DNA from 2 places in the Specibacter sp. NPDC078692 genome. Region 1 is predicted to be linked to the other one. Evidence: predicted binding sites of a transcription regulator. Region 1 holds the regulator's gene; the other holds the start of a gene.
What was found. The regulator Rex, encoded in region 1, represses fermentation and respiration genes when NADH is low (regulators of the CRP and FNR family bind a similar motif). The targets are predictions, from matches to a motif close to CTTGTGAANNNNTTCACAAG.
Positions count from the first base shown of each region.

Region 2: AB0O97_RS01645 (MarP family serine protease) is a predicted target of Rex. The motif match lies at 7,264-7,283, and genes of this name have one in related genera.

Region 1 is NZ_JBFBLV010000044.1:3,548-15,459, forward strand. Features, by position in the region: gene AB0O97_RS18990 (cytochrome c biogenesis protein ResB) at 1-78, opposite strand, end outside; gene AB0O97_RS18995 (cytochrome c biogenesis protein CcdA) at 168-923, opposite strand; gene AB0O97_RS19000 (TlpA disulfide reductase family protein) at 935-1,522, opposite strand; gene AB0O97_RS19005 (histidine phosphatase family protein) at 1,633-2,295, opposite strand; gene AB0O97_RS19010 (YceI family protein) at 2,459-3,016, shown strand; gene AB0O97_RS19015 (hypothetical protein) at 3,226-3,966, shown strand; gene AB0O97_RS19020 (hypothetical protein) at 4,144-4,860, shown strand; gene AB0O97_RS19025 (redox-sensing transcriptional repressor Rex) at 4,891-5,598, opposite strand; gene AB0O97_RS19030 (glutaredoxin family protein) at 5,778-6,086, opposite strand; gene AB0O97_RS19035 (HAD-IB family hydrolase) at 6,302-7,114, shown strand; gene AB0O97_RS19040 (AURKAIP1/COX24 domain-containing protein) at 7,212-7,310, opposite strand; gene AB0O97_RS19045 (helix-turn-helix domain-containing protein) at 7,425-7,661, opposite strand; gene AB0O97_RS19050 (3-deoxy-7-phosphoheptulonate synthase) at 7,790-8,923, opposite strand; gene AB0O97_RS19055 (acetylxylan esterase) at 9,125-10,135, opposite strand; gene AB0O97_RS19060 (FAD-dependent oxidoreductase) at 10,337-11,596, opposite strand; gene AB0O97_RS19065 (amino acid permease) at 11,698-11,912, opposite strand, start outside.
Region 2 is NZ_JBFBLV010000002.1:42,733-54,644, forward strand. Features, by position in the region: gene AB0O97_RS01620 (CoA pyrophosphatase) at 8-703, opposite strand; gene nth (endonuclease III) at 700-1,536, opposite strand; gene AB0O97_RS01630 (hypothetical protein) at 1,546-2,949, opposite strand; gene acs (acetate--CoA ligase) at 3,330-5,306, shown strand; gene aroQ (type II 3-dehydroquinate dehydratase) at 5,402-5,860, shown strand; gene AB0O97_RS01645 (MarP family serine protease) at 5,894-7,078, opposite strand; gene AB0O97_RS01650 (Crp/Fnr family transcriptional regulator) at 7,354-8,031, shown strand; gene AB0O97_RS01655 (3-oxoacyl-[acyl-carrier-protein] synthase III C-terminal domain-containing protein) at 8,192-9,133, opposite strand; gene AB0O97_RS01660 (MBL fold metallo-hydrolase) at 9,232-10,014, opposite strand; gene AB0O97_RS01665 (NAD-dependent epimerase/dehydratase family protein) at 10,007-11,020, opposite strand; gene AB0O97_RS01670 (glycosyltransferase) at 11,097-11,912, shown strand, end outside.

The sequences.
Region 1 (11,912 bases):
GGCCGCCACGGCGAGCATCAGCAGCAGGAACAAGGCTGTGCGCATGCTTGTCAGCTGACGCCACGCCCACCTGAGCATGCCCAAGAAGCCAAGCTGCGGCAGGACAGCCTCGCCACCACCAGCCTTGGGCGTCTGGCCCTTGGGTTCTTTCACTACGTTCTCTTTCATTAGATGGGCAATCTCACATCGTTGGCAAACCATAATTGCAGGTCATTGACCCAGGTTCCCCACAGCCCTGAAACCATCAAAATACCGAGGGCAATCAGCATGCCGCCTCCAAAGTACTGAAGTCCGCGCCGGTGTTTGCGGAAGAACGCTAGCGCTCCCACCCCCCGGCGGGCACCCAGCGCAATCAACAGGAACGGTATTCCCAACCCCATGCAGTAGATAAACGTCAAGAACGCGCCCTTGGCGGCATTTGAGCCGTCGGAGAACGCGAGTAATTGCACGGCACTGAAGGTGGGGCCAATGCATGGCGCCCAGCCCAATCCAAAGGTTACGCCCAAAATGGGCGCACCCCACAGTCCAGCCGGTGGCTTCGCATGAATCTTGGCTTCGCTTTGGAACCAGCTCATTCCGCCGAGGAAAACCACACCCATAAGAATCACCACCAAGCCCAACACCTGGGTGACCCAAGCGGCGTCGGGCCCCATGAGCCATGCACCCAACTGGCCAAAAACGGCACCGATGAGAACAAAAACTACGGAGAAGCCCATCACGAATAGCCCGATTCCGGCAAACATTCGACCTCGGCGCTGGTCCTGCAAATCCGCCCCGCTGAGTCCGCTGACGTAGCCCAGATAACCGGGAACCAGCGGCAGCACGCAGGGGGAAAGGAAGGAGACCAGCCCTGCCAGCAGAGCCACGGGGATGGCCAGCAGCATAGAACCGCTCAGGATTGTTTCGGCAAAGGGATTGTTCATGGGAGGGGCTGTTAGTTCTCCGCCAGTGCGGAGGTGATGAGCGCCTTCAGGGTGCCCTTCTCGGCAACGCCCAGAATTCTGGCCGAGACCCGGCCTTTCTTATCCAACACCAGTGTGGTGGGCACTGCGGCCGGGGGCACATGCTTGGTCATGGCCAACAAGACGCCGCCGTCCTTGTCCGCAATGCTCGGGTAGCTCAGCTCAAAATTGCGCTCAAAAGCCTCTGCAGCGGCCTTGTCATCACGGACGTTGACGCCTATAAATTCCACACCCGAGGGCTTGAAATCCGTGTAGAGCGCCTGCAGATCACGCGCTTCAATGCGACAGGGGGCGCAGGCTGCGTACCAAAAATTGAGTACCGTAACGTGTCCGGGGAAATCTGCGGCATCCACAGAAGTGCCGTCGAAGAAGGTCCCGGTGAAGGTCACCGGTTCCTTCCTGTCGCCAGCACCATATTCGGTCACGGAGCCATCGCCGGCAATGTAGTTCTTGTTATCTCCCGCGTTGGCCTGCTGCGCCAACGGGTCCTCACTGGTACAGGCTGCCAGCACCGCAGTCAGTGCGGCACCGCCAACAACAAGGAGCGATCTACGGCTCATCGAAGAAGTCACGGAGCAGGTCTTTCAGTTAACAGGGAGGCCATTGGGCAGACGCGGAAATGGCATTATGTTCTACGCTACGTCGAATAGCTGATGATCAGCTGTGTGCCCTAGGCGCCGGGAGTGGTCGAGGCGCCGGGCAAAAGTGCCGCGGCGGGTTCGCTGTAGCTCACATCCACAATGTCATCGCCGTCAAACGTCAGCGATGTCAGAGAGGCCAGCGTGCATTCGCGGTTGCGGGGATCATGCCAGAGCCGCTTGCCTTCCGCGCTGCGCCGAGTGGACCAGATGGGCAGCTGGTGGCTGACCATGATGGCCTGTGCGCCATCGCCTCCAATCTCAAACGCACGACGCCGGGCATCACGTGCCGCTTCGAGCATGCGATCCGCTTGGGCTTGGTAGGCCTCACCCCAAGATGGCCTGAAGGGGTTCACGAAGTAGGGCCAGTGCTTAGGCTTGCGCAGCTCGGCCGGGCTCATGACCAAACCCTCGAAGTGATTTTCAGCCTCAATGATGCGAGGGTCGGTCACAATCTCCAGTCCCAGCGCCTCAGCCGTGGGCTGCGCTGTTTCTTGGGCACGGGTCAAAGGTGAGGCCACCAGATAAACCGGTGCGCCGCCGTCGTTCTTCAGGGCAGAAAAGTGCTCCGCCACCATCACCGCCATGGCGCGCCCGCGCTCTGAGAGGTGAAACTCGGGGAGCCGGCCGTAGAGGACGCCATCGGGGTTGAAAACCTCGCCGTGACGCAAAAGGTGCACTGTTACTCGGGACATTGCACCAGTTTCTCAAAGTTGTTGTTCAAGAGGTTAATCCGGCCAGGGAAAAGTTTTTTTGAAACACGGGAATATTAGATGCAAACGCATGCTTATGCTCTGTGAAGGTCAACCGCAGCGGCTGATCTGCTCTTGCTTCACCAACTATTTCAAGGAGTTCCACATGTCAGTAACCACCATCGAATCAACCGGTCTTGCCCAGGGCGTCTGGAACCTCGATCCCTCACACAGCACGGTTGGCTTCGTTGTCCGCCACGCAGGCATCTCCAAGGTTCGTGGCCAGTTCACCGCCATTGACGGCACACTGACCCTCGGCGACACCCTCGCCGAGTCCTCCGTGACCGCCACGATCCAGTCCGCCAGCTTCAGCTCAGGCGACGAAGGCCGCGACGGCCACGTCAAGAGCGCCGACTTCTTCGACGTCGAAACCTTCCCGACGCTGACCTTCGTTTCCTCCGCCGTCTCCGGCGATGCTGAGGACTTCGAGCTCACCGGCGAGCTGACCATCCGTGGCATCTCCAAGACCGTAACCTTCAAGGGCGAATACAACGGCGTTGCTGTTGACCCGTTCGGTGCAACCCGCGCAGGCTTCGAAGCCAAGACCGTCATCAGCCGCAAGGAGTTCGGTCTGACTTGGAACGCTGCCCTTGAAGCCGGTGGCGTCCTAGTCTCGGACAAGGTCACCATCACCTTGGATGTTGCTTTCGTCAAGTCTGCATAATTTTTCCAACACTGCTTCTGCAAGCCTGCTCTGAGTCTGCTGAGCCTGCTCTAAGAAGCCACTAATGCCGGTCCGCTACCCCAGCGGGTCGGCATTTTTGTGCTCACCAGAGCTTTATCAACGCACCCTTCGACGCCGTGTGAGACGCCGAGCATGGCGCCGCGCATGGCGCCATATACAAGGCACGGTACAAAGGCTAGGGTCTAACTATGAGCACACCGAATGAGCTTCCAGGTCCCGAGCAGCAAGGCTCGCAACCACCTCCTTCCGGCTATGGTTCCCAGCCCAACCCCACCCCTCCCGTGACGCCAACACCTCCCACGGGTCAGGGCTATCAGGGAGGCCCCGCGCAGCCACCTCCCGGATACCAGCAACCCGGAGCTCCGCCGCATCAGCCACCTTCCGGATACCAGCAACCCGGAGCTCCGCAATACCAGCAACCCGGCGCTCCGTCAGGTGACTTCAAGTTTGAAATGCCGCAAGATATGCCTCACTCCGTCCGGGAGGTGATGCCAGTGGGTGGATTCGCTGGCATCTTCAAGATGGACGGGCTGCCACAGATGTTGAAACTCAGCTACATCATGTGGCTGGCCGCGGCCGGCATCTGGGTCCTGACCACTTTGGTGTTGCTGCTGGGCTCACTCTTTGCCTTGGGTGCAGGGAACGACCCCTTTGGATTTGGGGCTGCGGTCCGAGCAGCTGGCGTAAAGGGAATCATCGTTTCCCTCATTTCCTTCGTGCTGATTGCCGCCATTGTCATATGTGCCATGAAACTCAAGGAAGGCATGCAGTGGGCCAGGATGGCGCTTTCTGCCATCGCCTTCCTGACCATCGTCTTGATGTTCTTTGGCGGCGGGGGCGGCTTGCTAGCTGTTGTGGCAACGGTCCTGATGTGGCTGCCGGAATCCACCGCATGGCTCAATTCCCGCTCCGGAAACGCACTCCACTAGTTTCTTGGCAGTAGCTGCTCCGGCAGTAAGCGATTGGGCAGTAGGAGATTGGGTAGTAGGAGCGCAGAGAGAGGTCGCGTAGGGTTTAAGTAATACCCGCCGCGGCCTTTCTCCATGTCTGGCTGCAGTTGACTTGTCTGCCGGCCATCACCGGCACCCCTTGAGAGAGCAGTCGCCATGAGCACCCCCGGTGAAGAGCCGCACGAGCAAACCCCGAGAACCCCGAGAACCCCGGGAAGCTACGGTGAAATTGCACCTGGCGTCCCTCGCTACGGTCAGTACGCCCCAGCCGGGTGGGAACCGCCGCAGGAGATCAAGGACGCCCAAGCTCGGCTCACCTCCAACTCACCACTGGCACCGGCCTCGAAGTACCCGGGATTTCAGGGTGCCCAGGCAGGCCTAGGCTCTGACTCGGGCGCATCATTGGCACCACCAAACAAAGTCATTGTCGCCACCCGAATGATCATGGCCGCCGGGGTTCTCCAACTGCTTGGCTTGGTGGTTTGGGCCTTTGCCATGACCACGCCCACCGGACAGGAACTGATCCGTGCCGCCGTGGAGCAGTCCGTCGCAAACAATCCACAGGCACTTGCCGACGCCGGCGTGACCGAAGATCAGTTGTTCGCTTCAGCTGCGACCCTCTTGGCCGTCATGCAGGGAATCTGTGTGGTCCTGTATTTCTGGATCGCCGCCAAACTGCGGCGCGGGCGCACCTGGGCCCGAACCCTGGCGCTGATTCTAGCCATCATCTCGATTGTGTTGGTGCCTGACGGCGGCTCGTACACACTGTACTCAGGAGCCCGGATCATTCTGGGGTTGGTTGCGGTGCTCATTCTTTTCCGCTCCCCTGCCAAGGAGTTTTTCCTAGCTCACAAGGCTCGCTCGAAGCGCTGACACAGCGGTAGCTGACAGAGCCCGCACAGCTCAGGCGCCGGGCCTGTCCTCTTCCAGCCCTAATTCCTGGAGCCGTTGTGCGTGGTAGGCAAGGATTTGTAACTCGGTAGCCATATCCACTTTGCGCAGGTTCACATGGTCGGGAACAGCAAGGGGAATCGGGGCAAAGCTGAGAATGCTACGCACACCGGCGGCCACCACCCTGTCGCAGACTGATTGCGCCACGGCGGCCGGTAACGCCAACACCGCCATGTTGGCCCGGGTGGACTCGACAACTTTTTCGAGGTTTTCCACGTCGCTGACGCGTAGCCATCCGATTTCCGTGCCCACCACCAATTGGTCGGCATCCAATAGGGCCACTACATCGAAGCCGCGTGATTCAAACCCTGCATATCGCGCCAGCGCACGGCCCAAGTTTCCGGCCCCGACAATGGCTACACGCCATTCATGGGTCAGCCCCAAGGCTTGGGCAATTTTGCGACTCAAATTGGCTGCGTCATAACCAACGCCGCGGGTTCCATAAGAACCCAAATAGGACAGGTCTTTGCGAACATTGGCGGAGCCGACACCTGCAGATTCGGCTAGTTCTTCAGAAGAGACGCTGTCCGCGCCGTCGGCCAACAAGGCGTTGAGCGTACGTAGATAGAGAGTTAGTCTGGCCACGGTGGCAGGGGGAAGCTGTCTGGCCGGTTCTACTGCTTCTACTGCCGGCTCCTCCGCGGGTTGCGTTGGGATCAAAACACCACTCCACCTTCTCAAACTGAGGCCGCAGCGCACTGCTGAACACGTGTCTGCAAAGTCCGCGTCGGTCTTGATCAACTCTAAGACGTGGCAAGGTCAGAGCCAAAAAGCTGCGGGCAGGTTCGCTGTACGGGGAAATTTCGTCCCCGTACAGCGCAGCCTTTGCAGCCCAGCGGTCACTGGCCCGTCAGGGCCCGGCTAAGAATTGTTCCCAAACGGATGGGGTCAATGTGCCAGAAATCGCGCTGGATCCCGTTGACGAGCACTACTGGAACTTCCTCGCCGTAGAGCTCGGTCAGCTCGGGATGCTCATCGAGGCTGACCTCGGTCCACCGAAGCTGTAACTGGCCAGCTACGGTGGCCACCACCTCGCGAGCATTTTCGCAGAGGTGACAGCCTGAACGTGTCACGAGCTGCAGCAGTGGCACTTTGGGGGCGGCAAGCGAGTCAAGCGAGTCAGAGGGGTCATGTGCAACAGATTCCATGACTACAACGTTACTCAACTCCAGCCCCTACACAATGTAGGCACCTGCACAGCAAACACCTGCACACAGCCATGAGCCGCTCCACTGCTTGCCATTGAGCTGCCCAGAGCCGCCCACGGGCTGTCCCGGGCCTAAAAATGAAAGTTTCCCCACAGTTAACCACTACCACCGGTGGCGTGCAGTCACAGGGTGAAAGCATTGACTAGACTCGTTCCATGCCCGACGTGACTAGCAACAGTGCCGAGGCCCCCTCGACAGCTGTAGAGCATCACGGCGAGGCCGCCTTCTTCGATGTGGACAACACCCTCATGAAGGGTGCCAGCTTGTTCCACGTGGCCCGAAAAATGTATCAAAAGCGCGCTTTCACACTGCACGATGTTGCAGGCTTCGCCTGGAAGCAGACCAAATTTATTCTGCGCGGCGAAAACATGAACGATGTCCATTCCGTTCAGGACTCGGCTCAAAAACTGGCTGCCGGCATCAGCACCGAATTTATCCGCCAGCTTGGCGAAGAGGTCTACGACGAGATGATCGTTTCCAAGATCTGGCCCGGCACCAAGGCCCTCACCCAAGAGCACCTGAAGTCAGGTCGCCAGGTGTGGCTGGTCACCGCCACACCGGTAGAAGTTGCCGGAGTCATTGCCTCCCGGCTGAACCTGACGGGAGCCTTGGGCACCGTGGCCGAGAGTCAAGACGGCATCTACACTGGGCACCTGGTGGGCGAGATTCTGCACGGGGCTGCCAAGGGTCGCGCCATTGAAGCTCTGGCCATAATCGAAGGTCTGGACCTGTCCCGTTGCTGGGCGTACAGCGATTCTTACAACGACATTCCCTTGCTGACGGCGGTGGGTAACCCCGTCGCGATCAATCCGGATGCGAAACTGCGCAAGCACGCCCGGGATAACAACTGGCCGATCTACGATTACCGCTCCGGGCGCCGTGCGGCCACTCTAGGCCTCAAGGCAGCAACGGGCGCGGGAGTTGTCTACGGGCTCTGGAAGGGCATCTCTATGGTCCGCAAGCGCTAACCAAACGGTGGCACCCGGGTCCCCATCCGGCGTCGTGCATGAAAAAAGCACCCGGCCACCAAAAGGTGAGCGGGTGCTTTTTGCAAAGAAAGAAGATTTACTTCTTGTTGCGACGCTGGTGACGCGTCTTGCGAAGCTGCTTACGGTGCTTCTTCTTGGACATCCGCTTGCGGCGCTTCTTAACTACTGAACCCATGAAAGTTCCTCACAAACTGCATAGAACAACCTCGAATGAGGCCGTAAACGATTAGGTCGACCGATCTCAGGAATCGGTCAAAGCCGAAAATGGATCTTTCCTAGGGTACCGCCTTTACCCTGTCTGCGCCGAACTGGAGGGTCCTTGCGTCGTTGTGCGATCAACCACGGCATCCTTCAGGAAACTCTCGACGGCGTTTGCCGGGACCCGATATGACCTTCCGAAACGCACTGCTGGCAGCTCGCCGGCATGCACCATGCGGTAAATGGTCATCTTAGAAACACGCATGAGTTCGGCCACTTCTTGCACCGTCAAGAAGTGAACATCGGAGAAATTTTGCTCCTGCGTCATGGCTGCCTCAGTTTTCACGCGCTATCAAAAAGGTGGCTGCTGGCGCCTGTACGCCTTCTGCCCGTAGCGCTAACTCTAGGGGCAGAAGGCGGCTTCGGGGAAGTCATGACCGCCGTATGAAGCCGGGCTTAGGCGGTTGCTGCACCATTGCGGCGGGTGCGTGAGGCGTCGGCCAGCTTGGCCAGGACGTCCGCTGTGATGTCCCAATCCATGCAGGCATCCGTGACGCTCTGGCCGTACACGAGTTCCGCAGTGCCCGCAGCAACGGCGTCCACGTTCAGGTTCTGGGCACCGCCCACCAAGAAGCTTTCGAGCATGACGCCGGCAATGGTGTGGGCGGAGGCATCGCCGGATTCGAGCTGGGCGCCGATTTCAAGGGCGACCTCTGCTTGGCGGTGATGACTCTTGCCCGAGTTGGCGTGGCTGGCGTCGACGATCAGTCGCGGGTTGACTCCTGAACCGGCGGCTTGTTCCGAGGCCACGGCCACATCGGCAGCCTTGTAGTTGGGGCCCTTGCGTCCGCCGCGCAGGATCACGTGGGTATCCTGATTGCCGGCCGTGCTGACCAGGGAGGCGCGGCCATTTGAGTCAATGCCGAGGAACGACTGCGCCGCACTGGCCGCATTGCAGGCATCCAGGGCAACTTGCAGATCGCCGTCGGTACCGTTCTTGAAACCAATGGGCATGGACAGACCGGAGCTGAGCTGGCGGTGGATCTGGCTTTCGGTGGTCCTGGCTCCAATGGCGCCCCAGGAAATCAGGTCTGCCGTGTACTGCGGGCTGATCGGTTCCAGGAATTCGGTGCCCGTGGGCAGGCCCAGCGCGGCCACGTTCAGCAGGAATTCGCGCGCCATTTCCAGGCCGGTCGCGACATCATGGCTGCCGTCGAGAGTGGGATCGTTGATCAGACCCTTCCAGCCCACCGTGGTGCGCGGCTTTTCGAAGTAGGCACGCATCACGATCAACAGGTCTTCTTCGTGGGCCTTGGCAGTTTCAGCCAGCAGTGCGGCGTATTCCAGCCCAGCCTTGGTGTCGTGGATGGAGCAGGGACCCACCACCACCAGGAGCCTGTCATCGACGCCATCCATGATGGCGCGGACCTGGTCACGGCCACGTTCGACGACGTTAGAAGTGTGCGCGTCCAGCGGCAGCTTTTCTGCCAGTTGGGCAGGTGACGGCAGTTCGGTGAACTGGCTGACGCGCAGATTTGCTGTGGTGGCTGCGTTTGTTGCGGGGGCTGCGGTGGCTGCGGTGATGCTCATGGGGAAAGTTTCCTTTTGCGTGGCTGGCAGCGAGCCCCTTTTCAGAAACCCGCCTGGAAATGGCGAAGGACAGAGAAAAGATTCTCTGTCCTGTTGGCTCTGAAGGTGATTGGATGCGTGTCAGTTAGACGCGGGCCCCTCCAGAGCCAACGAAAAATACGCATACCAACGGTTTGTCATGTCCACACCATACGTCGATACTTATGCGGCCAGCAAATCGGCCACGTAATGCAGTTGCCTAACCCACTGGTGCTCCTGACCGCCTTCATGGTTATTGAAGCGGTAGTATTCAATGCTTTTGGCAGGCTGGAGCGCAGCTTGGCGGCCATAGGCGTTAAAGGAGCCGTAGACGGTCGATGGCGGGCAGACATCGTCCAGACCTGCACAGGAATACAGGGCTGGGGCGGTGCAGCGGCTGGCGAGGTGCACGCCGTCGTAGTAGTTCAATACCTCCAAGCTGCTCTCGTAAGAGGTGCGGTGACGCTTGAGGAAGCTAGCAATTTCCGGATACGGACCACGGACTGCGAGATCGATCGAGCGGGAGAAGTCCTGCAAGAACGGTACATCGGGCATGACGCCGATGACGCCGTCGAGCCTGCCCGCAGCCAGACCTGCCGCTGCGATTGCGAGCCCGCCACCTTGGCTGATGCCGGTGACAATGACTTTGTTTTCATCGATCTCGGCGTGCGACTGCGCCGCTTCGATGGCACGGAAGGAGTCAACGTAGGCGCGGCGATAGTAGTAGTCCTCCCGGTTGCTGATGCCTCGGGTCATGAGGCCTGGGTGGGCCACTCCACCGGCGGACGGGTGCGGGTCAGAGGTTTCCCCCAGCAGTCCGCCGTAGCCCTGCCCACGGGTGTCCATAATGAAGTGCGCGTAGCCGGCCTGCGCCCAGGCGGTGTCCTGCTGGACCAGCCCGCGGCCGCCGGAATAGCCGATGTACTGGATGACCACTGGCAAGTTTTCACCGGGAATGCGGTGCGCCGGAAGGTGCAACCAACCCTTGATGGTATCCCCGCCAAACCCGGCGAAACTTACGTCATAACTGTCGATGAGCGGCAGCAAGTTCTCCACGGGTTCAAAGCTGGCGGCGAGCTCAAATTCGCGCGCCTCGGCAATGGTCGCATCCCAGAAGGCGTCAAAGTCTTCCGGCACGGTGGCAGTGGATTCGTGACGTTCCAATTGCCCCAACGGCAGGTCGAACAGCGGCATGGACAGGCTCCGTTTCAGTCGGTTTCCGACGCCTGGGCCGGACAGTGCTTACTGAAGACATCCTATGTCCTACTTGAGCGAACGTGACGTTATTCCACTTGCTTTGCAGCAGAACTCAAATTCGCCGCGAGGTGGGCCCACGATCCCGAGGGCCCCAATGTCTAGACGCGCCGGAGGCTGGACATTGGGCGGGATTGGGGACTACCGCAATGGGTTGAAGTGACGCATGGTCACTGGCCGCGTTCCACCCGTCAGTTCTGCAGCGACCATCTTGCCCGTGAGCGGACCCAGAGCGATCCCCCACATGCCGTGGCCGCCAGCGACGTGCACGCGCGGGGATCGTGTTGCCCCCACCAGCGGGAAACCGTCGGTAGTGCAGGGCCTGGAACCAACCCACTCCTCGGAGCGGTCCTCCCAGTTAATGCCGGTGAACATGGGTGAGGCCGCTTCTACGATGGCCTTGATGCGCCTTGGGTCCAGAGGTGCGTCGGCATCCCTGAACTCCATCATGCCGGCCACCCGGAACCTGTCACCCAGTGGGGTGCAGGCCACCCGCTGAGCGGGGAAGTAGATAGGGTGACTGGGCATGGATTCCGGGACCACTGTGAAGCTGTAGCCGCGACCGGCCTGAACCACTCGCTTGACACCAAATTTACTGGCTAGCGATCCCAGCCAGGCACCCGTGGCGAGAACTACGGCGTCGGCCGTCATGGAACGGCCTTCCGAACCAATCACCTCGACGCCAGTTCCTGTGTCACGGACGTCCATGACGTTGAAAGAGCTCATCAAGGTGGCACCACGGGCAACCACTGCCTCGGCCAGTGAATGCATGAAGGCGGGCGGGTCGATGAAGCGCTGGTTATGGATTTCAATCCCGGCAACCACACCTGAGCCAAGGGTGGGTTCCAGCTCGCGGATCTGCTCACCGGAGATGAGGTTGAAGTCGACCGTACCTCCGGTTTCGCGGATCACATGAAATTCCTTCACCAAGGCGTCGCGGTCTTTCAACGAAGCAAAGCCCGTCAGGAAAGGCGTTGCTTCGTGGGTTGGCTCCGCGACAGCGTGGGGGCCGGCAGCTATTTCGGCAAAGGCGTCGATCCCGGAACGGCCAATCTCGGCAAAGACCGCCATGGCTGCGCGCCACTTGCCCGGCGTGCAGTTGCGGGCAAAGCCGAGCAAAAACTTCAACAGCGCCGGGTCGGTAGAGAAGGGGATATAAAGCGGTGACGCCGGGTCCAGCATGGCTTTGAGCCCGTAAGTGAGCACGGAGGGCTCACTTAGTGGCAACGTCAGCGCAGGCGTAAGCCAGCCTGCGTTGCCCCAAGAGGAGCCCGAGGCCACACCCTCACGGTCCACGACGGTAACCTTGACGCCCTGCTCCTGCAAATACCAGGCAGTAGACAACCCAATGATTCCCGCACCAACAACCACTACATGTTCAGGCGCCTTTGCACTGACCACGATTCACTCTCCTCGCGCGTTGGTCGGCCCCTTTTCGGGCCGACGCTAATCCCAGCGTAGCCGTGTTTCTCGGAGCCGTGGACAGCAGCTCCGAAGCACGCCTACGGCATTGATTGAACTTCGTCCTTGCGACCACCGGTGCGATCGTTGGCCGCACCCTCCTGAGGGCCATTCTTGCGGTAGCGGTAGACCCCGATCGCCACGACAACGGCGGCCAATCCCATAGACAATAGCAATGCTTCTCGCGTTTGCGGAACAATAGCCATACCAACCAGCAGAGCCGCGATGGCGACAATGGAAAGCCATGTTAGGTAGG
Region 2 (11,912 bases), on a different contig from region 1:
GTGGCGGTCAGATCGGCGCCGGTAGCTCTCGTTTTTCGTCCCATGGAACGGACCAGCCAAGCTCGTGGAATACATAGTTCAGGATGCCGGCTGTGAAGCCCCACACCACCACACCGTTGACCATGAAGGCCGGTCCACGGTACGTGAATCCCTGACGTTCCAGTACTGCGGTGAAGCGATTGACCGGATCCAGCAGGTCGCGAACCGGTACCCGGAATACCTGAGCTGATTCGCCGTAGTCAACAACATCAACTGGCGTTTGCCGCGCCCACCAGCCCACCACGGGCGTCACCATGAAGTTACTGACAGATAAGTGGACCTCGGGAAGCACTCCCAAAACTTCAACACCCGAGGGATCAAGACCGGTTTCTTCCTCGGCCTCGCGCAAGGCGGCCGCCGTGACAGATGCATCCTCCGGGTCCACTCCCCCGCCGGGGAACGCCACCTGGCCCGGGTGATCATTCAAGGTAGCTGCGCGTTCCACCAGCAGTACGTCAAGATCTGCCGAGACCAAGGGATTTTCTGAGGCGGCCAGAACATCGTCCAAGGCACCAAAGAGCAGCAGCACTGCGGCAGGACGGGTTCCGGCGGCGTCTATGGGCGTGTTCCACAGGGAGGCTCTACCCAGCTTCTCGACTTCCGGCAGGGCTGCCGTGGCAGCAGCTTTTCCTGCCAGCGTAGCCAAGTCTGCGTGGGCACTCACTGCTGGTTCTGCTCGTTCTGGGCCGCGCCCACGGCGACACTTTTGCTCCGCGCCGCCAGTTGCGACTCTTGCCGGTACTGAGCGGCCTTTTCCACATTAGCCATCATGCGGGCCAGCAATTCTTCTTGTCCCGGAGCCAGTTCGTATTTGAGCAGTTTTGCAGCCTTCACAGGGTCCACTTCCCCGTCCCCGTAGGCCGGGCACAGGTGGGCGATGGGGCAGGCCCCACATGCGGGTTTACGCGCGTGACAGATGCGCCGTCCGTGAAAAACCACCCGATGGGACAGCATCGTCCAGTCCTTGCGCTCAAACAATGCAGCCACATCGGATTCAATCCGGACGGGGTCAGTGGACTCGGTCCAGCCGAATCTGCGCGCCAAACGAATGAAGTGCGTGTCCACCGTGATTCCGGGAACACCAAACGCATTGCCCAGCACAACATTCGCAGTTTTTCGCCCGACTCCCGGGAGCGTAACGAGTGCTTCAAGGGAGCCGGGGATCACGCCGTCGTACTCATCGACGATGCGCGTGGCCAAGGCCAAAAGATTTGCTGCCTTGGCCCGGAAGAAACCGGTGGGCCTGATCAGCTCCTCTAGCTCCACGCTGAGCGCCTGAGCCATCACCAAAGGGGTCGGGAAGCGGGCGAAGAGCTCAGGGGTTACGGCATTGACACGAATGTCAGTGGTCTGCGCCGAAAGCACAGTGGCCACCAGTAACTCAAACGGATTGCGAAAATCAAGCTCCGCATGAGCGTACGGGTACAGCTCCGCCAGCTCCCGGTTGATTTTGCGGGCCCGCCGTTTGAGTCCGAGCGCCGTTTCCTGAGCCGCCATGGTTGCGAGCTACTGGCTGTCGGAAGCCCGCTCGATACCGACAAGGTCGAGCAACAAGCCGGTCTTGCCGTGGCTGTCCTGCACCAAAAAGCTGTTACCACGGTCTTCCAAGGCCAGAATCCATGCGCCGGGAGCCAGCTTGAACGCGAATTGGCGCGTCTTTTCATCAATCACGTTCTGCGGGCGGTCGACGGCAAACCAGAAAGGTTCGGCAACAACCGGCTTCGTAACCGGGTTGACGGTAGCTGTGATGCTTTCGCGCGCAGCTGCCGGTGCAACGGGGCTCTCAACAGCAGTTTCGGGCTTAGCCGCTTCAGGCTTGGCAGCTTCGGGCACCTGCGGGTTCAAGGTGGTTGCGGCGGCGTCCTTAGACGGCCCGTTCTCACCGTGGGCAAGTGCTGGCGCGTCCACCGAGGTCTGCGCGGCGGTGTTGGCTGCCGGAGCGCTACGATCTGTTGCGGGGTTCTGTGTGGAGCTGTGTCCGGAGGTTGCTGCAGCCGAGGTCGCGGCACCCGATGTTGCGGCAGCGGAAGCGGCCGGGTTTGCTGCGGCTACGGCGCCTGCAACGGCAGCACCAGCACCAGCACCAGCTGAGTTTTCCTTGGCGGGTGTGAAGATCTGGCCGGCTGAGGTGTGAGTAGCCGCCGGAGCCGCGTTCCAGCCACCCTGCTGAGCACTCTGCTGAGCACCAGCGCCCTGCTGACCGGGAACGTACTGGGTGGGCCCACCCTGAGAGGGGGCACCCTGGCCAAACTGCTGCTGACCAAACTGCTGGCCCGGGCCTTGCTGGCCGGCACCTGACTGGGTGACCACAGGCTTAGGTGCAGCCGGACGCTTGACGGCAGGAACTGCGTCGCGCGCGGCAACATGGGCGGGAACGTCAGTGCGGCCGCTGAAGTCTGCAGCAAAAACGGGGATCCACTGAGCACAGACTGTGGACACCAGCAGGAACAGGGAGCCGATCAGGCCAATCAGGTAGGCGATGCTGAAGTTGGTCACCGTTGCCGAGAAGAAGAAAAAGGTTGCGAAGGAGGCCACTACTGAGGAGAACTGGTCAACGGAGAGTGAGCCGATCCGGACCTTAGCGGCCGGGTTCATACGGCGGGCCAAGAACAGGCCACCCACAATCAGGGGCAAGATCACCCCGATGCCAATGAAAAACAGCCCGGCGGTCGTCCACAGGTTCGCGTTCCCCACAATGGTTTTGACGATCGGCACCACGGATGCCACAAAGATGATCGCTACCGAACCCAGAACTATCAGGTCCCGAAGGGTCAAAGGTCCCACAGCAGCTTTAGCTGCCGTTGCACCCTTGCTAGCAGTTTTGGTGGATCCTGTCGCCGCGGTTCCTGCCGCCGGAGCTGCTCCAGTTCCCGCTGCCGTTCCCGCTGAAGGACTACTTTGTTCATTCATGGTCTTGCTCCTCAAATGTCACGTTTGCTCCCAGCCTAGTTAACGGGCCGGGGCAACACTAGCGAGCCACAGCTCAAATACGGTGCAAATACGCCAAATTCGGGTGAAATAGGGCAGAAATGGGGAGAACTACCCATCGTCTGAGACCGACAATATGCTGTTGAGCGCAGAAACCACCCCGTTGACCCCATTCGACTGTGACGGCGAACACCCCGAGCTGTGAGACGCGATACAGTTAAAGAAGGAAAGAAACGTTGTCCTTAGCAACCAGCCACCGGAAATTTGCTTCCTCAACGGGGAGGCGGCCTCATGCCGCCTGAACATCGCCGCTGAATGGATTTTTGCAGGTTATTAGCTAAGCAGGAATGAAGGGATATTAGATGTCTGAGGTCACAACCGCAGCAAGCGACCAGTCCGGAGACGCACTGGAAAACCTGCTCACGGAAAGCCGCCACTTCGCGCCGAGTGTGGAATTTGCCGCTAACGCGATTGTTCACGGCGACGAGTATGCCAAAGCCGAAAGTGACCGCCCGGCCTTCTGGGGCGAGCAGGCCCGCGAGCTCCTGACCTGGTCCAAGCCCTTCACCAAGACCCTGGACTGGACCAACCCTCCCTTCGCTACCTGGTTCGAAGACGGCGAAATCAATGCCGCCTACAACGCGCTGGATCGCCACGTCGAGGCTGGCAACGGCGACCGGGTTGCCATTTACTTTGAGGGCGAGCCCGGCGACACCCGCACCTACACATACGCGCAACTGACCGAAGAGGTCAAGAAGGCCGCCAACGCCTTTGAAAACCTGGGTCTGGTCAAGGGCGATCGCGTCGCGGTCTACCTGCCCATGATTCCCGAAGCCGTCATCACGCTGCTGGCCTGCGCCCGCATCGGCGCCATCCACTCAGTAGTTTTCGGCGGGTTCTCCGCAGACGCCCTGCGCAGCCGCATTGACGACGCCGAAGCCAAGCTGGTCATCACCGCTGACGGCACCTACCGCCGCGGCAAGCCCAGCTCCCTCAAGCCGGCCGTTGACGAAGCTCTCACCGCGCCCGGGCACACGGTCCAGCACGTGGTGGTCGTGAAGCGTAATAGCCAGGATGTCAACTGGGTCGAGGGCCGCGACGTCTGGTGGGACGACACCGTGGGCACCGCCTCCACCGAGCACACCGCCGTGGGCCACGCCGCCGAGCACCCGCTGTTTATCCTCTACACCTCCGGCACCACGGGCAAGCCCAAGGGCATTTTGCACACCACCGGCGGCTACCTCACCCAGACCGCGTACACGCACCGCGCCGTGTTTGACCTGCACCCGGAAACGGATGTTTTCTGGTGCACGGCCGACGTCGGATGGGTCACCGGCCATTCCTACGTCACCTATGCGCCGCTCATCAATGGTGCCACTCAGGTCATGTACGAGGGCACCCCGGATTCCCCCCACCAGGGCCGCTTCTGGGAGATCGTTGAGAAGTACAAGGTCTCGATCCTGTACACGGCCCCCACAGCGATCCGTACGTTTATGAAGTGGGGCGAGGAAATCCCCAACAAGTACGACCTCTCCTCGATTCGTTTGCTCGGCTCGGTGGGCGAACCTATCAACCCCGAGGCATGGATGTGGTATCGCCGCGTCATTGGCGGGAACAATGCACCCATCGTCGACACATGGTGGCAGACCGAAACCGGTGCGATCATGGTGGCACCGCTGCCCGGTGTCACCAACACCAAACCCGGCTCGGCTCAGGTTCCTATGCCCGGTATCGCCGTAGATGTGGTGGACGAACTCGGCGCCTCGGTGCCGCACGGCCATGGCGGCTACCTGGTCATCCGGGAGCCGTGGCCTGCCATGCTGCGTGGCATCTGGGGCGATAACGAACGCTACAAGGACACCTACTGGTCCCGCTTTGATGACATGTACTTCGCCGGCGACGGCGCCAAGTGGGATGACGACGGCGATATCTGGTTGCTGGGACGCGTTGATGACGTCATGAACGTTTCCGGCCACCGCCTCTCCACCACGGAAATTGAATCCGCGTTGGTCAGCCACCCCTCGGTTGCCGAGGCCGCCGTGGTTGGCGCTGCAGATGAAACCACGGGCCAGGCCGTAGTGGCGTTCGTGATCCTACGCGGTTCCGCCGTGGAAGATGCCGATATCGTCACCACGCTGCGCAACCACGTTGGCAAGGAAATTGGTCCCATCGCCAAGCCCAAGACCATCTTGGTGGTGCCGGAGCTGCCCAAGACCCGTTCCGGCAAGATCATGCGCCGCCTGCTCAAGGATGTGGCCGAGGGCCGCGCCGTGGGCGATGCCTCGACACTGGCTGACAACACTGTCATGAACCAGATTGCCGAGTCCCTCAAGGCGTAACCCTCAGAAGCTACGCCCGGGTCTCGATGGGCTCGACCAACGGTGGTCGAGCCCATCGAGACCCGGACAGCATCATTTAAGGGCATTATTAACCTATGACTTCCTCCCACGCTGCGGACCGCGGCACCTTGCTGATCCTCAACGGCCCCAATCTGAACCTGTTGGGGACCCGCGAGCCAGAGATTTACGGCGCAAGTACCCTGGCCGACGTCGAACAGCTCACCACGGCGGCGGCCAAGGCCGCGGGGTTCAGCACTACCTGCCTGCAGTCCAACCACGAGGGCGCTTTGTTGGATGCGATCCATGCGGCGCGCGGCACGGCGGTGGGCATCATCATCAACGCAGGCGCGTACACGCACACCTCGGTGGCGCTGCGGGACGCGATTGCCGGCGTCGAACTTCCCACGGTGGAGGTGCACATTTCCAATGTTCACAAGCGTGAGGAATTCCGGCACCATTCCTACTTGTCGGCCGTGTGCAACGCAGTCATTGTGGGCGCCGGCGTGCACGGCTACGAGTTGGCCGTGAGCTACTTCGCGAAGACACTCGCCTAGAAACCAGCAACCCTGGAACTCAATGACAGGTCGTTAGCCAACCTTGCAGGAACCTGCCCCCACGGCGTTGCTGAGAGTGGGCGCGGCGGCGATCACGGGCCCGGCCTCTTCCATGGTCAGCGCGAAGCCAATGTTGTCGGTGGAGGTGGCCTTGGCGAAAACCACTCCCACCACCTGGCCATCCTGGTCCAGGAGCGGCCCACCGGAGTTGCCCGACTGAACATTTCCAGCCAGCTGGTACACATCAAGAGCGGATTTCTCACCACCGGTAATGTCCGGAACCAGCATGGGTCCCGAGGACAGGACCGTTGCCGGACGGATCTGCAAGGGCCCACCCAGCGGATAACCGGCAAATGCCGCATCCGTATTGCCAGGCAGTGTGCCAGCCGAGGGCAGGGGCGCTGCGTCGAGGGAGTCGACGGCGAGCACGGCCAGGTCTGCGATGGGGTCGAAGTACACCACTCGGGCGGGCAAGGCGCCCTGGGTCTGGGTCTGCACCATGGGCATCGTCACGCCGGCCACGACGTGGGCATTGGTGACCACGCGTCCGGGCGAGACCACAAAGCCTGTGCCGGTCTGGTTTTGGCCGCATTGGAAGGCGGTGCCGGAAATCTTCATGACGGATTGAGCCGCAGCGTTCCACGCTGAGGTGTTCGTGTCGGCGTTCGGTGCGGCCACCTCCACGTTGGGCCCTGTGGGGTTGAGCAGTGCGGGGATGCCTTCTTCCAGCACTAAGGAGCGTACCTGGGCCACGGCTGACTTGACCGGATTCGGTGTCCACAACTCAATGCGGGAAATGACCTGCGACTTACCCAACTGCGCAGAAACCAGCGGGATGCCCAAGTTCCCCACGCCAAAGGCGAGGATGGAAATGACCAGCGCACCGACCACCACGTTCAACGCTCCGCCCAGAAGACGGTTCACGGCACGGATGGATTCAGATCTCACGCCGCGACCAATGGCCTTGCCGATCTTCATGCCCAGGGCGTGCCCCAACGCAATCAACACAATGGTGGCCCCAATAACCATGGCCGTGCGCCAGCCGGGACTCGGTGCATATTGGCTAATAAAAGGGGCCGCAAAGAATGCGCCAAACGCTCCGGCAATAAAACCGGCAAGGCCGCCCAGACTCGCGACTAGTCCAGCTTTGAGCCCATAGATCAGCTGCCACAGCAGCCATAAGATCAATAACGCATCAAGCCAGGAAAAACCAAACACTGTGTTGTGCGCTCCTCATCATTGCCGGTCCGTCCAGCACCAGCACTGCAAGAGGGCGGCGCGGATGCGGAAGGTCGGTTCCGGACATCTGACATGCCCAAAGGCACATATTACCGTCGAAAACAGTGATTCTGCTGGGCTTTTTGCCTCTAGAGCCTGCCAATATGCTGACAATGAACGCCACCAATGCCAAATTGGTCACAAAATGGGAAAACATCTGAAAGAATCAATAACAGGTCATAACTTTTTTGCGCTACTTAACATTAGGAGATTTCATGGACATCGAGGTATTGCGCCGGGCACCACTTTTTGCCACGCTCGACGACGAGGCGTTCCGCCTTTTAACCGACGAACTGGCAGAGGTTGATCTTTCTCGCGGAGCTTCGGTATTCCGCGAAGGCGATCAGGGCGACCAGCTCTACTTCATCGTTTCCGGCAAGGTGAAGTTGGGACGCACCTCTGCCGACGGCCGCGAGTCACTCGTTGCCATCCTCGGTCCGGGCGAACTCTTCGGAGAAATGGCCCTCTTTGATCCGGCTCCCCGTAGCACCACGGCCACCGCAGTCTCTGAGACTCGCCTGGCCGGCCTGAAGAACGAATCGCTCAACGCCTTGCTGCGCAACCGTCCCGAGGTGTCCATGCAGCTGCTGCAGGCCTTGGCTCGTCGCCTGCGCCGCACCAACGACAACCTCTCCGATCTGGTCTTCTCGGATGTCCCCGGCCGCGTGGCCAAGGCCATCCTTGACCTGGCGGACCGCTTTGGCCGCCCCGCCACCGACGGTATTCTCGTAGCTCACGAGCTCACGCAGGAAGAACTGGCCCAGCTGGTGGGCGCTTCACGCGAAACCGTCAACAAGGCTTTGGCCGAGTTCGTCCAGCGTGGCTGGCTCCGCCTAGAAGCCCGTGCAGTGGTCATCTTGGACGTCAACCGCCTGCGCCAGCGTTCACGCTAACCTTCACCCTCGCGGGGTAAGAGAGCTGCCGAGGGACCCGCTGCGAGCTTGCGAGCAGTGGGAGGCAGCGAACGGGGAGGTCACCTTTTTGATAAAGGTGACCTCCCGCCGTCGTACTTTAAGCGAAACCCGCTGGAATTAGGCGAAGCTGCCAGAGGCTCTAGAGCCGCAGGACCAAGGCGTTGGCTGTCAGCCCGGCAGCTGTGCCGAACAGCAGCACCGTATCGCCTTGACGCAGCCGCTCCTGTTCCAACATCTTGACCAGCACATAACCCACTGACGCTGAAACCATATTCCCAACGTCCGCAACCCAGTCGATGTACTGTTCCCGCGGAATGCCAATGCGGCGCAGAGCTACCGTGATGGCGGGGCTGGCTTGGTGCGGGATGACCAGCGACATATCTTCCAAGCTCAGTTGCGTGTCTGTGAGGAAGTCACCAAGGAATTCCGGCAGGACGGTCATCATATTGCGCAGCGCAGATCTGCCGTTCATATCAAACAAGTAGTCGGCAGGGTCTGCCGCGGCGTACTTTTGTGCGGGGGAACGGCTCAGCCCGCCACGAATCTCGGTGTCGTGAGCGTAGGCTGCCCAGGTACGCTGCTTGCTGGCCACCACGCCCTGCACTGGATCGGAGGTGGTTGTCAGGACAAATGCCACGGCAGCATCGGAAAAGAGGGAGAAACTTTCCTGCTGCTCCGGGTTGAGGAAACGTGACCCAACATCCCCGGCAGTGATGAGCACGGATTCGTAGGTGCCGTCGGCAATGTAGCGAGAAGCAATGTCCAGTGCCGTGATCATGGAGGTGCAGGTGGAATTCACATCGAACGCCGCAGCCACACCAAACGGGGCAATCTGTTCCAGCACCAATGCCGCAGTACACGGGATCGGCTGGACGCCGGCGGCACTGGCACCGATGATGCACTGCAACTCTTCAGCTTTGATCCCGGCCCGGTCCAGCGCCTGTTTGGCGGCGGTCGTGAGCATGTCCAGTTGACTCTCGTCGTCTGAGACTCGGTATCTGGTTTGCGTGCCAAACTTCACCACATTGTCGGGCAGGTAGCTGCCGTAACCGGCTATTCGACAATTGCGGATTGGAGGCATCAGGCATCCCTTTCGATAAGTTTTTCAAGTATCCACTGAGCCTCTCGCTTTGACCAAGGCACCCCGCCGAGGGTCTCGGAATGGGGAGCGGGTGTGGCCTAGCTCAGCAATTCTTTGCGGTCTTGGTGGTCGTGGCTGAAATAGAGCTTGACGCCTTGTCTCTGCCATTGCTGCAGTTGCGTAATGGTTTGTGAGTAGTCGCTCCAGAGGTGATTGATGGAGCGGGGCAATGCTTTGATTTTCTCAACCTCACCCATCAGGTCCTCGCCCCACGAGGCGTCGCCGGCCAGCAACGCCTGCTCTTCCACCAACGCACCCATGTGTCCTTTGGCGTGACCTGGCAGGTCCACCAGCCGGTAGCTACCGTCACCAAGCAGGTCCACTTCTCCTTGGCCCGGATCCACCACCAGTTTCTTGGCCGTCGGAAACCAGCCAGGCAGCAACCGCGGCAGGAAACCTTCCTTCAAGTGCGCTTTGGCCAGCGTTTCCAGCATGGCAATGCTGAGCACAAAGGTGGATTCGGGAAAGTAGCGCACACCGCCAAGATGGTCGGGGTGCAGATGGGATAGCACCACAAAGTCGATGGATTCCGCAGGGATCCCATCGGCTAGGAGCTGCGCGGCAATGCCCTGTTCCGGTCGGATCTTAGGCGGTAGTAACAAGCTATACAGGAACCCGGCACCGCCGGCACGCCATGTGGCTGGTCCGTAGCCGGTGTCAAAAAGAACCTTTTGCCCGTCTGGGTGGCAGTACAGAAAAACTCCGGCGGGAAAGACCCGACGTTGACGCGACTGACCATGCATCAGCGCTTTCATTTGATGCGTGGTGTATCCGCAGGCGTAGTAACGCAGTTCCCCTTTAGGCATGGTCAATTTAGGCATGGTCAACAGAATACGTGGCCGCAAAGGCTGCGAGCGCTTGTTCAATGTCTACTGTGGGTTCATAACCCAGCTCGGTCCGAGCTCGTGAAATGTCCAGGGTCTGTGAATAGGCGATGGTGGTAATCATGTACCTGCTCAGTGGCGGCTCTGGATTTCCCGGCAGCACATGGCAGAGACGTTCCAGCAATGCTCCCAGCCCGTAAAGGACCGTGGCGTTGGCCTTGAGGTACCGCGGCGGCAGGCCGAGGTCCTTGAAGAGGATTTCCAATAGCTCCGCAAAGGGGCGCGGCTGCCCGTTGGTGATGTTGTAGACCTGACCGTTGGCGTGGGGTGCTGCGGCTGCCAGCCTCAGGGCCAGCGCCACGTTTTCCACGGCCGTCAGGTCCACCAAATTTTCGCCACCACGAAAGAGCGGAACCCCGATCTTGCGATAGGCCTGCAGCAGCCGCGGTGCCACGCTGGTGTCACCGGCACCGATGAGCCCCCGCGGTCTGATGGTCAGCAGTTCCGGAACTCGCCCTGCCTTGTGGGCCTCGAGCAAGAGAGCTTCGGCAACGATCTTAGAGCGGATGTAGGAGCTCAAAGGTTTGTGCCGTGGCGGGTGGCTCTCTTTGATGTTCAGTCTGTCCCCTTTGTCGGCATAGATGCTCGGTGAGGAAACAAACACGATCCGGGGCACACCATTTCGTTCGACGAAGTCGATCACGTGGCCGGTTCCGGCAACATTGCTTTCTTCGAAGTCTTCCCATTTTCCCCACGGGTTGGACAAAGCGGCTGCGTGCACTACCAAGTCCACGGGGTGCTCTAAGCGCCCAAGTTGAGCCAAGTCTCCAGAGACGGGGGTGGCACCCAATTCCTGCAGCCGCTGCAAGGCCTCTGGGTTACGCCCATGCGCCACCACGGTGTATCCGTGAGCCAAAAATTCACTGACCACGTACCCGCCGAGGAACCCGGTAGCCCCTGTAATCAGAACCGATGGTGGGGGCGCTGGGAAGTCAGTCGTCATGAACCCATGGTAGGACTTCGGCCACCAAGCGGCCCCGACGCACCGCCGCCACCGCGCAATTCCCTATAGTGGAAATATGCACATCGCCATGGTCACCGACTACTACCTCCCCACGCTTGGCGGAGTGCAAACTGCCATCAAGGCGGCCAAGGAATCGCTGGAAAAGTTGGGGCATCAAGTCACCATCTTTTGCCCACTCCTCAAGGACAACAACAACGTCGGAATAGTTCCGCTTCCGATTTCAAAGGTTTTCCGGCCCGACGGATTCCCGTTCACTTGGCCACCCAAGGATGCGATTGCGCTGCTCAAGGCGGAGTTTGCTGCACGAAACGTGGATGTGGTGCATGTGCACTCAGAGATTTTCGCGGCCCTCGCCGGGATCAGGGCTGCGCAGGATCTTGGCTTGCCTCTGGTCCAAAGTATGCACGGCCGGATTGATGTGTACACGGCCAAAGTGCTTCCACTGCCTCAGCTGACCACAGCTCTGCTCGCCGGACTGCACAGACGTCACCTGCCGCACACCAGCACCCCCGCCGATCCGAGGTCCCCTTACATGAGCACGGCCATGGCCCGGCGAATGTGGCGCCTGATGGTCAATCAAGCCAATGCTGCCGACGCCGTGACTGTGCCCTCACAGCATTTCGCCAACAAGCTCATCCACCAAGGGGTCCTGCCGCCGGTGACTGTTGTCTCCAACGGGCTAGAAGACTCTGTTCTGGACCTTGTAGGCGCCCCACAGTTCCGCGGCAAGACTGAGCAGGAGCCGCTCCGGGTCATGTGGTGCGGACGGGTGTCGCCAGAGAAGCGCCCCGACGTTTTTATCCGCGCAGTCGCTGCGGCCGGTGAGTCTGTGGTTGCCAACATTTACGGCGACGGCGTTGCCGGCAAGCGG